One region of the Shewanella sp. YLB-07 genome, then DNA from elsewhere that is predicted to be linked to it. Evidence: predicted binding sites of a transcription regulator. Region 1 holds the regulator's gene; each other region holds the start of a gene.
The links. The regulator ArgR, encoded in region 1, controls arginine synthesis, uptake and breakdown. The targets are predictions, from matches to a motif close to ANTGAATANNTATTCANT.
Positions count from the first base shown of each region.

Region 2: FS373_RS11495 (aspartate aminotransferase family protein) is a predicted target of ArgR. The motif match lies at 1,764-1,781, and genes of this name have one in related genera.
Region 3: argA (amino-acid N-acetyltransferase) is a predicted target of ArgR. The motif match lies at 1,534-1,551, and genes of this name have one in related genera.
Region 4: FS373_RS08775 (YjiH family protein) is a predicted target of ArgR. The motif match lies at 1,409-1,426, and genes of this name have one in related genera.

Region 1 is NZ_VOQB01000005.1:302,623-305,805, forward strand. It holds gene ispB (octaprenyl diphosphate synthase) at 1-52, shown strand, start outside; gene mdh (malate dehydrogenase) at 231-1,166, opposite strand; gene argR (transcriptional regulator ArgR) at 1,526-1,996, shown strand; gene FS373_RS13320 (cupin domain-containing protein) at 2,292-2,759, shown strand.
Region 2 is NZ_VOQB01000004.1:430,814-433,996, reverse strand. It holds gene FS373_RS11505 (dicarboxylate/amino acid:cation symporter) at 1-76, shown strand, start outside; gene FS373_RS11500 (aldehyde dehydrogenase) at 195-1,706, opposite strand; gene FS373_RS11495 (aspartate aminotransferase family protein) at 1,912-3,183, shown strand, end outside.
Region 3 is NZ_VOQB01000020.1:43,067-46,249, forward strand. It holds gene FS373_RS28700 (Crp/Fnr family transcriptional regulator) at 1-69, shown strand, start outside; gene argA (amino-acid N-acetyltransferase) at 144-1,463, opposite strand; gene rpmG (50S ribosomal protein L33) at 1,756-1,929, opposite strand; gene rpmB (50S ribosomal protein L28) at 1,936-2,172, opposite strand; gene radC (RadC family protein) at 2,302-2,979, opposite strand; gene coaBC (bifunctional phosphopantothenoylcysteine decarboxylase/phosphopantothenate--cysteine ligase CoaBC) at 3,146-3,183, shown strand, end outside.
Region 4 is NZ_VOQB01000003.1:436,935-440,117, forward strand. It holds gene FS373_RS08765 (methyl-accepting chemotaxis protein) at 1-44, shown strand, start outside; gene FS373_RS08770 (substrate-binding periplasmic protein) at 125-913, opposite strand; gene FS373_RS08775 (YjiH family protein) at 1,497-2,852, shown strand; gene FS373_RS08780 (two-component regulator propeller domain-containing protein) at 2,991-3,183, shown strand, end outside.

The DNA of each region.
Region 1 (3,183 bases):
CAAGCAAGCCCTCATCTCTCTGGCTAAAATTGCGGTTGAGAGAAGCCACTAGAATCGATTAGCGGGAAGTTATCTTTAATACGATAGGCCCTAGTGCAGTTTGATATAAGATTCTGTTTACTATAGAACACGGTTTTAGACAATCAGAACCTGAATCATCTTAGCTAAAATGAGCGATCAAAAAAGGAGCCCTAGAGCTCCTTTTTTATTAGGTTTAACGCCAAATAAGCTTACTTAACAAATTCGACACCTAAAGTGATATCTGCTTTTAATGTATCTAGCATAGCATCGCGAGCATTAGCTTCGAACTCACTCACGTCACCGTAAGCCAGTACTTTTTCTACGCCGTTCTTACCCAATAGAATTGGCTGAGCGAAGAATGCTGCATGCTCACTGCCACCATCGACATAGGCACACTCAACAACATTCTCTTCACCCTGAAGACCACGAACCAAAGATAGACCGAAGCGACATGCAGCCTGGCCCATAGAGAGTGTCGCGCTGCCGCCACCGGCTTTAGCTTCAACCACTTCGGTACCCGCATTCTGGATACGAGTCGTCATTGCGGCAACTTCTTCATCTGTAAAGCTTACGCCTTCTACCTGAGACAGTAGTGGAAGAATCGTCACACCACTGTGGCCACCGATAACACTTACTTTAACATCGGCAACGTCTAGTCCTTTCGCTTCGGCGATAAAGGTCTCAGAACGAATAACGTCCAGTGTAGTTATACCGAATAAACGATTCTTGTCATAAACACCGGCAGCTTTTAACACCTCAGCGGCGATGGCGACTGTCGTGTTGACTGGGTTAGTGATAATACCAATCAAGGCTTTTGGACAAGTTACGGCACATTTCTCCATCAGGTTTCTTACGATACCTGCGTTGATGTTAAACAGATCTGAACGATCCATGCCCGGCTTACGTGCAACACCAGCAGAAATAAGCACCACATCGGCACCTTCCAGTGCAGCAGATGGATCTTGACCGGCAAAGCCTTTAACTTCGACTGCTGTCGGGATATGGCTTAAATCGACCGCAACACCAGGTGTTACAGGAGCAATATCATAAAGGGATAGTTTTGAACCGGCTGGCAATTGCGTTTTTAGTAATAAGGCAAGAGCCTGGCCAATACCACCAGCGGCACCAAGTACAGCAACTTTCATAGTTATCTCCGTCAATTCTTGGATATTTGTGATATAGATCTATCTTTCCAGATGGCGCAACATTACTGGAATAATGAATAAATTTCAATTATCCCTTAGTCTTGATTAGATTTAATTTCTAATTGCCATCAAGAAAACGTCTAAAATGGTGAGCTATACAGGCATTAACCTGCACGATCCGAGCTAAACCGATCGACTTCCGCTCTACAGCTTAGCCCAACTCCGGCTATATTATACTAGATAATAAATCTCCCCCTTGATAACTTGCATTTTTATTCAATTTACTCGGGTATTTGTTGACAAAAAAGCCTGAAATATTCAAAATAGAGAAGATTTTTGAATAAAAGAACACAAAAACTATGCAAGCAAATAAAAATCAAGACGAACTTGTTAAGACCTTTAAGTCGATTTTGAAAGAGGAGCGTTTTGGCTCCCAAAGTGAAATTGTTATCGCCCTTCAAGCCGAAGGCTACAGCAACATCAATCAGTCGAAAGTCTCCAGAATGCTGAGCAAGTTTGGTGCGGTGCGAACCCGAAATGCCAAGCAGGAGATGGTCTACTGCTTACCCGCTGAACTGGGTGTTCCCACAGCCGGGAGCCCGCTAAAGAACCTGGTACTGGATGTTGATCATAACCAAGCCATGATAGTCGTCAGAACAAGTCCCGGAGCGGCCCAGCTAATTGCACGCTTGCTGGACTCTATAGGTAAGCCAGAGGGCATTTTGGGCACCATTGCCGGCGATGATACCATCTTCATTACACCAGCTGATATAGACGAGATAAGCAGGACCTTGAATACGGTTAAATCTCTGTTTAACTACACGGATTAAGCAAGTTCCCGAAGGAAAATGTGAGATTCCAGGCCTCGGAAGACCATGAATTCCATCATAGAAAAAGAGACGCTTATGGCGTCTCTTTTCATTTCATTATTAAAAATAAACACACCCCGTGCACAACTAACTCACCCTCCCCCAGATTGACAGATCCCTCAATGCTCGAATACCTGTCTTTTGCTCACAGTAAATATAATTAACCGCAGAAGATATTCAATATATTGAATCACACTTTAATTCGTGCGAGAGTTAGTCAGACTATAGTAGAGTGGCAGCTTCGGGCTAAGGATGTATGATGACAATAAATAAAATAATTAAAGTCGATGATGTTTGTTGGGAGTCCTGGCAACATTCAGAACAATATACCAGCCAACAGAAACATATCGGCGATGCTGCAGGATGCGAAAAAATAGGTGTGACCATGGAGCGCCTCGCCCCAGGGAAATTATCAACCGTAGCTCACTATCACACCAAGGAAGAGGAGCACCTTTACGCCTTAGAAGGCGAAGCCACTTTGCTCATAGATGGCGAGCCTCATCCCTTTAAAAAAGGCGACTATATCTGCTTCAATGCCGATACAGCCATAGCTCACACCCTCAGAAATGATTCAGACAAGGAGTTTGTATTTCTGGTCATAGGCAACCGGGATAAGCACGACGTGGTGGTCTATCCGGAAAATAACAAGGTCTTGGTCCGGGCAGTCGATGAGATCTATGCCAAACGTCCAACCAATTACTGGGATGCAGATACCCAAGAGTGATCGGGTTCATCCACACTATAAAAAACACATCTAAGAGTTTAATGCCGATCACTTAATGTGTTTCGGTTTTAAACCTCTGTCACCTTTGGCTCTGGTGACTATCCCCCTAAGTGCTCAACCCCGGAATTTAAACAAGACACCACAGGCAAACTTGCCTTGGCCATGGCCGAGATCCGCTTGTCGACGAACTGCAGTATTACAGCCCCCAAACATAAAGAAAATCAGCACGCTTGAGTCATACCTTTCGCAGCAGTCTTAATTGCACTATCCCACTCTCAAGTTGATTAACAGTAAATATGGTTTCCTAGCCCCAACGAAAATTGAGTATCAAATTCACACCTTCAGCAGGGTCAATAAGTGAGCTTTATTTAGTATGTGTCTATACTCAAGGAAAAATAGTCCAAGCCTATCTTGGTTTAACACC
Region 2 (3,183 bases), on a different contig from region 1:
CCGTACCTCTCTGAACATTACAGGCGACGCAGTTTGCGCAGTAGTAATGGATAGATTCAGTCCAGAAAATAAATAGTCTGGATCACGAATATTAGTCATAAATATTGGCGATAAAAAAGCCCCTTTACCAAAACGTAGAGGGGCTTTTTTGGGAAGTTAAGGTTCTAGATCCTAGCTCCTCGAACCTTAAGCCTTCAATCCAACATAATCCAAGTCGCTTTTATTTCAGTGTACTTATCGAAAGCATGCAGTGACTTGTCGCGGCCGTTGCCAGACTGTTTATAGCCACCAAACGGTGCCGTCATGTCGCCGCCATCATAATGGTTAATCCACACCATACCGCTACGCAGCGCCTTGGCGGTCTTATGAGCCTTGCTGATATCCGAAGTCCAGACACCTGCGGCCAGGCCGTAAATACTGTCGTTACCGATTGATATGGCTTGCTCCATGCCATCGAAGGTGATCACAGATAGCACGGGACCGAAGATCTCCTCTTTAGCGATAGTCATCTGGTTATTCACGTCACTGAATATGGTCGGCTGTACATAGACGCCGCCACATTCTGCCATCACCTGCTCGCCACCTTGTATGAGTTTTGCGCCTTCATCGAGCCCAGATTTTATATAGCCTAAGACATTATCCAACTGTTGTTTATCCACCACGGCGCCACAAGTGGTGGCAGGATCCAGCGGATGTCCCGGCTGCCAGGCTTGCATCTCCTCGGCTATCAATGTCAGCAACTCGTCTTTAACGCCAGCTTCCACCAACAGCCGAGAACCCGCGGTACAGACCTCGCCCTGATTAAAGGCTATGGCGGCTGCGGCGGCTTCGGCGGCCTTCTTAAGATTTGGCGCATCGTTGAAAACGATATTCGGGCTCTTGCCACCCGCCTCGAGCCAGACACGCTTCATGTTTGATTCACCGGCATAGATCATCAGCTGCTTGGCTATCTTAGTCGAACCAGTGAAGACCAAGGTATCGACATCCATATGCAGCGCTAAGGCCTTACCTACCGTATGACCGAAACCGGGTAGGACATTGAGCACACCTTTTGGAATGCCCGCCTCTATGGCTATTTGCGCCATGCGAATCGCGGTAAGTGGAGACTTTTCAGAAGGTTTCAGTACCACAGAGTTCCCAGTTGCCAAGGCAGGGCCTAGTTTCCAGCACGCCATCAAGATGGGGAAGTTCCAGGGCACTATGGCCGCGACGACACCGACCGGCTCGCGGGTGATCATGCCTATCTCATTGTGAGCCGTAGGCGCGAGTTCATCATAAATCTTATCGATAGCTTCACCGGACCAACGAATAGCTCGAGCGGCGCCGTCAACATCGACCGCACCCGAGTAGCGAATTGGCTTACCCATGTCTAAGGTCTCTAGCAAGGCGAGCTCGTCTCGGCTTTGCTCCAGCAAGTCGGCAAAACGTATCATGACCTGTTTACGCTTTACCGGAGCGAGTTCAGACCACACTCCTGAGTCGAAAGTGTCTCTGGCATTGGCCACGGCTATGTTGGCATCTTCTAAGTCGCAACTGGCAACCTGACACAGCACTCGGCCATCGACGGGGCTGACACAATCGAATCGCTCACCGGACACTGACGCTAAATACTCCCCCCCGATAAAGGCATCGGCCTTGATCTCTCCTTGGCTGATAAGTCTATCGGCTAGGTTTTGCCATTGTTCGCGACTGCTTGGTGTACTCATGATGACCTCTTGACGGGTGATTAATAGATCCTCAGATTACGCTTTTATCTGGCTAGGTTTCAATAAAAATTCAATATTTTTTACAAAATCGTCATTTTTGCTATAAATAAATGCACAAAAAGCTTTCATGTTCGTTATTTCTGACATAGCATGCAAAATATCAATCGCTCACAAAAACAACTAATACTGAATCAGGGTAGATGATATGACAGATATTCAGAATCACAACGAAAGCGAAGCTCAGTCTCTGGAACATTACTGGATGCCTTTCACGGCAAACAGACAGTTTAAAGCTAATCCCCGAATGCTCGCCGAAGCCGATGGTATGTATTACAAAGATACCTCGGGTCGAGCCATTCTCGATGGTACCGCTGGTTTATGGTGCTGCAATGCAGGCCATGGCCGCAAGGAGATCTCCGAAGCGGTAAGTCATCAGATTAAACAGATGGATTACGCCCCTTCATTTCAGATGGGTCATCCGCTGGCATTCGAGCTCGCCGAGCGCCTGGCTCAGATGAGTCCCCAGGGCCTGAACAAGGTATTCTTCACCAACTCTGGCTCAGAGTCCGTCGACAGTGCCCTCAAGATAGCCATCAACTATCACAGAGCCAATGGGGAGCCTACTCGTACTCGCTTTATTGGCCGTGAACTTGGCTATCATGGCGTAGGTTTCGGCGGTATTTCGGTGGGCGGCATAGGCGGCAATCGCAAGGCGTTTAGCCAGCAGCTACTGCCCGGTGTCGACCATCTCCCCCATACTTTAGATATTCAGGGCAATGCCTTTACCCGTGGCATGCCCACAACGGGCGCAGAAAAAGCCGATGTGCTCGAGCAGTTAGTCGCGCTTCATGGGGCAGAAAATATTGCTGCCGTGATTGTCGAGCCTATGTCAGGCTCGGCCGGCGTCATCTTGCCACCGCAAGGTTACCTTAAGCGTCTGCGCGAAATCACTCAGAAACATGGCATCTTGCTGATCTTCGATGAGGTGATCACAGCCTTTGGCCGTGTGGGCGATGCCTTTGCCAGCCAACGTTGGGGGGTGACTCCGGATCTTATCACCACAGCCAAGGCACTCAATAATGGCGCGATCCCTATGGGAGCCGTGCTTATTGATGACAAAATTTATGATGCCTGCATGCAGGGTCCCGATGGGATTGAGCTCTTCCATGGATACACTTATTCGGGTCACCCGGTTGCGGCCGCTGCTGCACTGGCGACCCTGAATATCTATGAAAATGACAAGCTGTTTGAACGCAGCAGAGAGCTCGAAGGCTATTTCGAAGATGCCATGCATAGCTTAAAGGATCTGCCAAACGTCATAGATATCCGCAATATAGGTCTGGTCGGTGCGATTCAGTTCTCCCCCAGTAATCAGGGCGTAGGCAAACGAGGCTTCGATGTTTTCGAGCGCTGTTTTGCCAACGGCACTCTGGTGAGAGCCACCGCGGATATTATCGCCATCTCCCCTCCATTGATT
Region 3 (3,183 bases), on a different contig from region 1:
TTTATCAGCATAGGATATCGAAAGATCCTCATCAATACCGCATACCTGAGAGCTCAGACTGGCAAATGAATCATTAGACAGATCAATTCCAAATAAAAATGCCAGCTAATGCTGGCATTTTCTATCCACAGCTACTCAGAACCTTATAGTTCTAAGGCGAGTATCTTGGATTTTCTTTGATAGTTGTACAATTGCTTCTTCTTATCTGGCAAGGTTTCCACATCGACAATATCGAAACCCTGTTCCAGAAACCAATGAATGCTGCGCGTGGTCAGGGCAAACAATTTAGAATAGCCCCTGACCCTGGCTTGACCGATAATATTTTTAAGCAGTATGCTCCCCCTGTCGGCATCCCGGTATTCTGGATGCACCACCAGACAGGCAAACTCACCGGCATTGTCTTCCTCGAACGGGTAAAAGGCCGCGCAGCCTATGACCAGGTTATCGCGTTCGATAAGCATAAACTGCTCAATCTCCATCTCCAGCTGCTCACGGGAACGACGGACTAGAATGCCCTTCTGCTCTAACGGACGGATCAGATCTAAGATCCCGCCTATATCGCCAATGCCGGCACGGCGCAGACGCTCGGCGCTCTCGGTTACAATCTGGGTACCTATACCATCTCTGGAGAAGAGCTCCTGCAACAAGGCACCATCATCCAGATAACTAACAAAGTGACAACGGGAAACACCATTTCGACAGGCATCTATGCTGGCCTTGAGAAAGGCTTTAGTACCTGGACAGACACTCGAGCTTAAGTCTAAATCGTTCAAGATAGCTTGAGCATCATTTGGCATCAACTCGGCCAGCACTTGACCCGTACTATCCAGGATGCCTTTCTGTGAGCTAAAACCTATCATCTTATCGGCTTTGAGTTTCACTGCGATCTGAGTGGCGACCTCTTCGGCTGTCAGATTAAAGCTCTCTCCCGTAACTGAAGCGGCAACGGGCCCGAGTAACACTATGCTATTACTTTCCAGCTGCCCCTTGAGGCCTTGCACATCGATACGCCTGACCTTGCCACTCAGGCAATAGTCGACACCATCATCGACACCAAGAGGCTGAGCGATAACGAAATTACCACTCACCACATTGATCTGCGCCCCCTGCATCGGGGTATTACTCAGACTCATGGAGAGTCTGGCGGTGATATCCAGCTGCAGTCCACCCACAACTTGTTTAATCACCTTAAAGGCATCTTCGTCGGTGATCCTTACGCCATTGTAGTATTCAGGCAGGATGGTTTTGTCCGCCAAAGCCTCATCAATCTGCGGCCTGGCACCATGCACCAGAACAATCTTGATCCCCAGACTATGCAAGAGGGCAATATCATTAATGATCGAACGAAATTGTTTATTAGCTAACGCCTCGCCCCCTAGCATCACCACAAAGGTCTTGCCCCTATGGGAATTGACGTAGGAAGCTGAGTGACGAAATCCATCAACGAGTTCAGTGGTACGCACGAATATATTCTCACCTTAATTCATTTATGCAAAACTGACGGCCACAGCCGTAGGTTATAACAAACATGATATTGCATTTTAATTCAAAATAAAAGCATTTATATTTAATCGTGGATATGTAAAAACTGTTTTAAAATAGGGCGCGGACTAATAAAATGAAAATAACACAAATGAATAACAATTTAGATTATTCATTTTACTCGATCTACATGACAATGCGTTGAACAAACTAAATTTTAAGCAAAAAAAAACCCCTGAATCAGGGGCTTTAGTAGAAGTTAGCAACAAGTTATTACTTGATTTTAGCTTCTTTGTACATAACGTGCTTACGGATAACGGGATCAAATTTCTTGATTTCCATCTTTTCAGGCATGTTACGTTTGTTCTTTTCAGTCGTGTAGAAATGACCAGTCTTAGCGCTAGAAACTAGCTTGATCTTCTCACGATTACCTTTAGATTTAGCCATGGTTTATTATACCTTCTCGCCGCGTGCACGAAGTTCTGCAACAACAACTTCAATACCTTTCTTATCGATAATACGCATACCTTTAGGGGTAAGACGTAGCTTAACGAAGCGCTTCTCGCCTTCTAACCAAAAACGATGGTTTTGTAGGTTAGGTAAAAAACGACGACGCGTAGAATTCTTCGCGTGCGAGCGGTTGTTACCAACCATCGGCTTCTTGCCAGTTACTTGGCATACTCTTGACATGTCAATCTTCTCCAAAACAAAATATTTTTAACGCTCGAGCATTAATGCACCTCGAACACGGCCGTCGCCTGAGGCACACAACAGAGGGCGCATTTTATACAGGATCTAAAAGCAAAGATCAAGGAATAGTTAGTCTATCCATCCCCGCTCTGCAAATGAAACTATCTCGCGATCGCCTACAACCATATGGTCTAACAAGGAAACATCTATGGTTGCCAAGGCACACTTTAATCGCTCAGTAATTCGCCTATCGGCCAGGCTTGGCTCCGCAACTCCAGATGGATGGTTGTGGCAGACAATCACGGCCGCGGCTTTTTTCTCAAGCACCAGACACACCACATCTCGTGGATAAACTGACGCTGAATCTATGGTGCCGCGGAATAATTCAACAAACTGAATTACTCGGTGCTGACTGTCCAACAACAAAATGGCGAACACTTCATAGGCACGATCCCGTAATTGTCTCATTAAATAGTCCCGAGTTAAATCAGGATCACTCAATATTTTGCCTCTTTTTAACTTTTCCGCCGAAATCCGGGTACTAAACTCAGCCGCAGCCTGAATCTGAGCAAACTTTACCGGCCCCATACCAGGTAATTTACAGACCTCCTGCTGAGAGGCCTTCAGTAGCTCCCTGAGCCCGCCGAACTCTGCGATTAGATTCCGAGCCAACTCAACGGCACTCAATCCCTTTAAGCCATTTCTAAGCACCACAGCTAACAGCTCAGAATCTGATAACTGACCGGCCCCATGGCTCAACAGTTTATCCCGCGGCCCCTCTCCTGACGGCCAATCTTTGATCCCCATCACCCCTCCTTGCGTGATTTTCAACTTATGCTGAGTATGGTCGAGTTTTCTAAAACTTGTATCCTCCACAGCCTAAGCTTTGTGATATCTTAGGCTGCAATTCAATTTAGCGACTGCATTGTTTCTCATAGGTCATCCTTATGAGCCACGGTCTATGAGCAAAAGTATGAGCCAAAGTAAGACTTCAAGCCCAACCAATAAAAA
Region 4 (3,183 bases), on a different contig from region 1:
TCAATGCCGACAAAGCCAAGGGCATGAGAGATACTTTCGGTTAGTTAGTTGATTAGTAAAAGGGCAAGTTAAGCTTTAAAACTTGCCCTTTTACTATGACCAAGTGGTGTGGAGGCTTGCCAGGTTAATTGCTTAGTTGAGGGTCATAAGATTGAATAATCCTATTAAGGCTACCGTCCTGTTTCATTGAGTTCATCGCCTCATCAAACCTATCACGAATATCGGTAAGTTGATTTTGTTTAGAGAATGCCAAATAAGCAAGCCTTGCATCTATAGCTGGGGTTAACGCTATAATTTTTTTACAGCGTGTCAACTGCGGGTAGGTTTCTTTGATTAGCTGGTTAAACACATACTCACTATTACGCCTCTCCCCAACCATGATATCAGTGACCCCGGTACATAGTTTCACTAGTAGTTGCGGTATATCCACTTCATAAGTGAGTTTAGTGAGCTTATTCTGGGCGACTAAATCATCAAAATAAGGTCCGTAACTAAAGTCTTTTTTTACCCCGAAGCGAAAGTGACTAAGCTTAGTCAGATCTTCGCTATATTCAATATTTGAGCCCTCAGTAACGAACAGGTGTATCTGTGCCTTCGAGAGTGGAAGCTTACTGTAGTCAATATACTCCAGTCGCTCTGGACGAATAAATACCCCTACCATGCCATCAATCTTACCAAGTCTGAGCCAGATCAATGCACGACTCCAAGGCATGACATTGAACTCAATAGGGGTCTCAGTTCGTCTAAAAGCCTCCTCTATTATGCGAATCGATATCCCTTCAACGCCATCACCTGAAGTGAAATGATAAGGAGGATACTCAACAAAGGCGATAGATAGGGGTTGCTCGACACTGAAAAGATATGAGGGAATAAGTAAGGTTATTAGCGCTAGGATCCTAAGTTTGAGTTTCATCTACTCCTCTCCTTATTCATTAACATGTAGGTGGCGCCACCTTTTATCTATCAAGTTTAGCCATCACTGACAATAATGCCTTAATGCTAACTGACAGAATAATTATCATTAGAGGTGGCAGTGTCATTCATATCAATCCCCCGAAGCTTAGGCACTCGAACTGAAGATGAATGCCGACAAAGCCAAGAGCATGAGAGAGACTTTCGGCTAACCTTGCTTTATCACCTCGAACAATAGCGGCGTGACTCCATGAGCACGTCGATTTCCTTTGCAAAAACGCCACCAAACACATAAAAGAAACACAAACCAAACACCTGCAACCACAAAAATTAACCACAGCAAAACCAAAAACATACATCATGTATCCTTGTCTATTTCACTAAGATATAAATACTCAGAAAGGTGTAATAACTATGCTTTAACGGTGATTAATCCCATCAAGCCTGAGAATCGTTTTACATACAGGATTTAAGGGGGTAATCTTGCCCCCCTCGATTTGAATGGATATTCAAAATTAATTTCAAATCGGATGAAATGTTAACTTATTGCAATTGTGCCAAAACGGTAATTTAGGGTAAAAAAAGTGGCTGAAAAACAAACCCATAACATAAAAACGATATTGACGTTTATTATTCCGTCATTGATAGGTCTACTGTTGTTTATGACGCCTATCAGTTATAACGACGCTATCACTATCCCAATCGCTATCGTATCTAAGGGGCTACAGAGCCTACTTGGTAACACGATCACAGCTATAGTCACCGCGATTATCGCGATAACAACCACGGCGAGTGTGATCACTAAACTGTTTAAGCCTGCGATGATCATCAATCATGCATTCTTCAACTCACTGCTCAATGTCACGCCAGCCTGGCTGGTTGTTCGCTTACTTGGCGCCATATTCGTAGTGATGACCTTCTTCGGTGTGGGTCCTGAAGCGATCACATCTGGTGATACTGGTGCGCTGATCTTAAATGACCTCTTGCCATCACTATTTAGTGTGTTCATTTTCGCAGGTATGTTACTGCCGTTACTGATGAATTTTGGTTTACTCGAATTTATCGGCACGTTATTAACTAAAATAATGCGTCCAGTATTTAACTTGCCAGGACGTAGCGCCGTCGACTGTATGGCATCTTGGTTAGGTGATGGCAGCGTCGCCATCTTAATGACCAGTAAGCAATATGAGAAGCGTTTATATACTCAGAGAGAAGCCGCGGTTATTGGCACCACTTTCTCTGCGGTGTCAATTACCTTCTCCCTGGTAGTAATCTCTCAGGTCAGACTCGAGCATATGTTTGTGCCTTTCTACTTAACCGTTTGTTTAGCAGGCATCTTGGCTGCGATTATCGTCCCTAAACTCCCTCCCCTGCGTTGGAAGAAAGATAACTATATCGACAACACCCCAAGACACCCAGATGATGAAGTGATCCCACAGGGACACGGTGTATTTTCCTGGGGCTTAGAACAGGCTCTCGCCAAAGCTGGACAAGCCAACGGTATCAAGCAGACATTTACAGATGGCATAAAGAATGTCATCGACATGGTGTTTGGCGTTATTCCTGTTGTCATGGGGATCGGCACTATTGCCTTGATTATCGCGGAATATACACCAGTATTTCAGTATTTAGGTATGCCTTTTATCCCGCTTTTAGAGCTGTTACAGGTCCCTGAAGCGGCCGAAGCATCCAAAACCATAGTGGTCGGTTTTGCCGATATGTTTATCCCTTCGATTCTTGCTAGCTCAATCGAGTCGGATATGACACGTTTCATCATTGCCGCATTGTCTGTGACTCAGCTTATCTACATGAGTGAAGTTGGCGCGCTATTGATGGGCAGCAAGATCCCAATCAACATTTTCGAGCTTTTCGTGGTATTTATCCTGCGTACTCTGGTCACTCTGCCTATCATTGCTGGTGTAGCGCATCTGATATTCTAAGTTACCTCCTCCCAAAAAAAGAGTGGCTCTGCCACTCTTTTTTTTTGTCTATTTTTTATTGCCCCTCTTGTACGCACTTTTATTGTTAGCTTCTAAACTTAAAGACTAAATCACTTATAGAACCCTAAACTCAGTATAATGAGAAGTCTTACCTTTCTGTCTTTCTTACTCGTGGCGAATCTTGCCTGGGCCAGCCCAGTCAAATTCGACTTTTATGAAGCTAAGCATGGCTTGTCCATGAATACAGTCACAGATATCGCTACTGATGATGCTGGCTACCTGTGGGTCGCGACCCAAGATGGGTTAAATCGGTTTGACGGAGAACAATTTA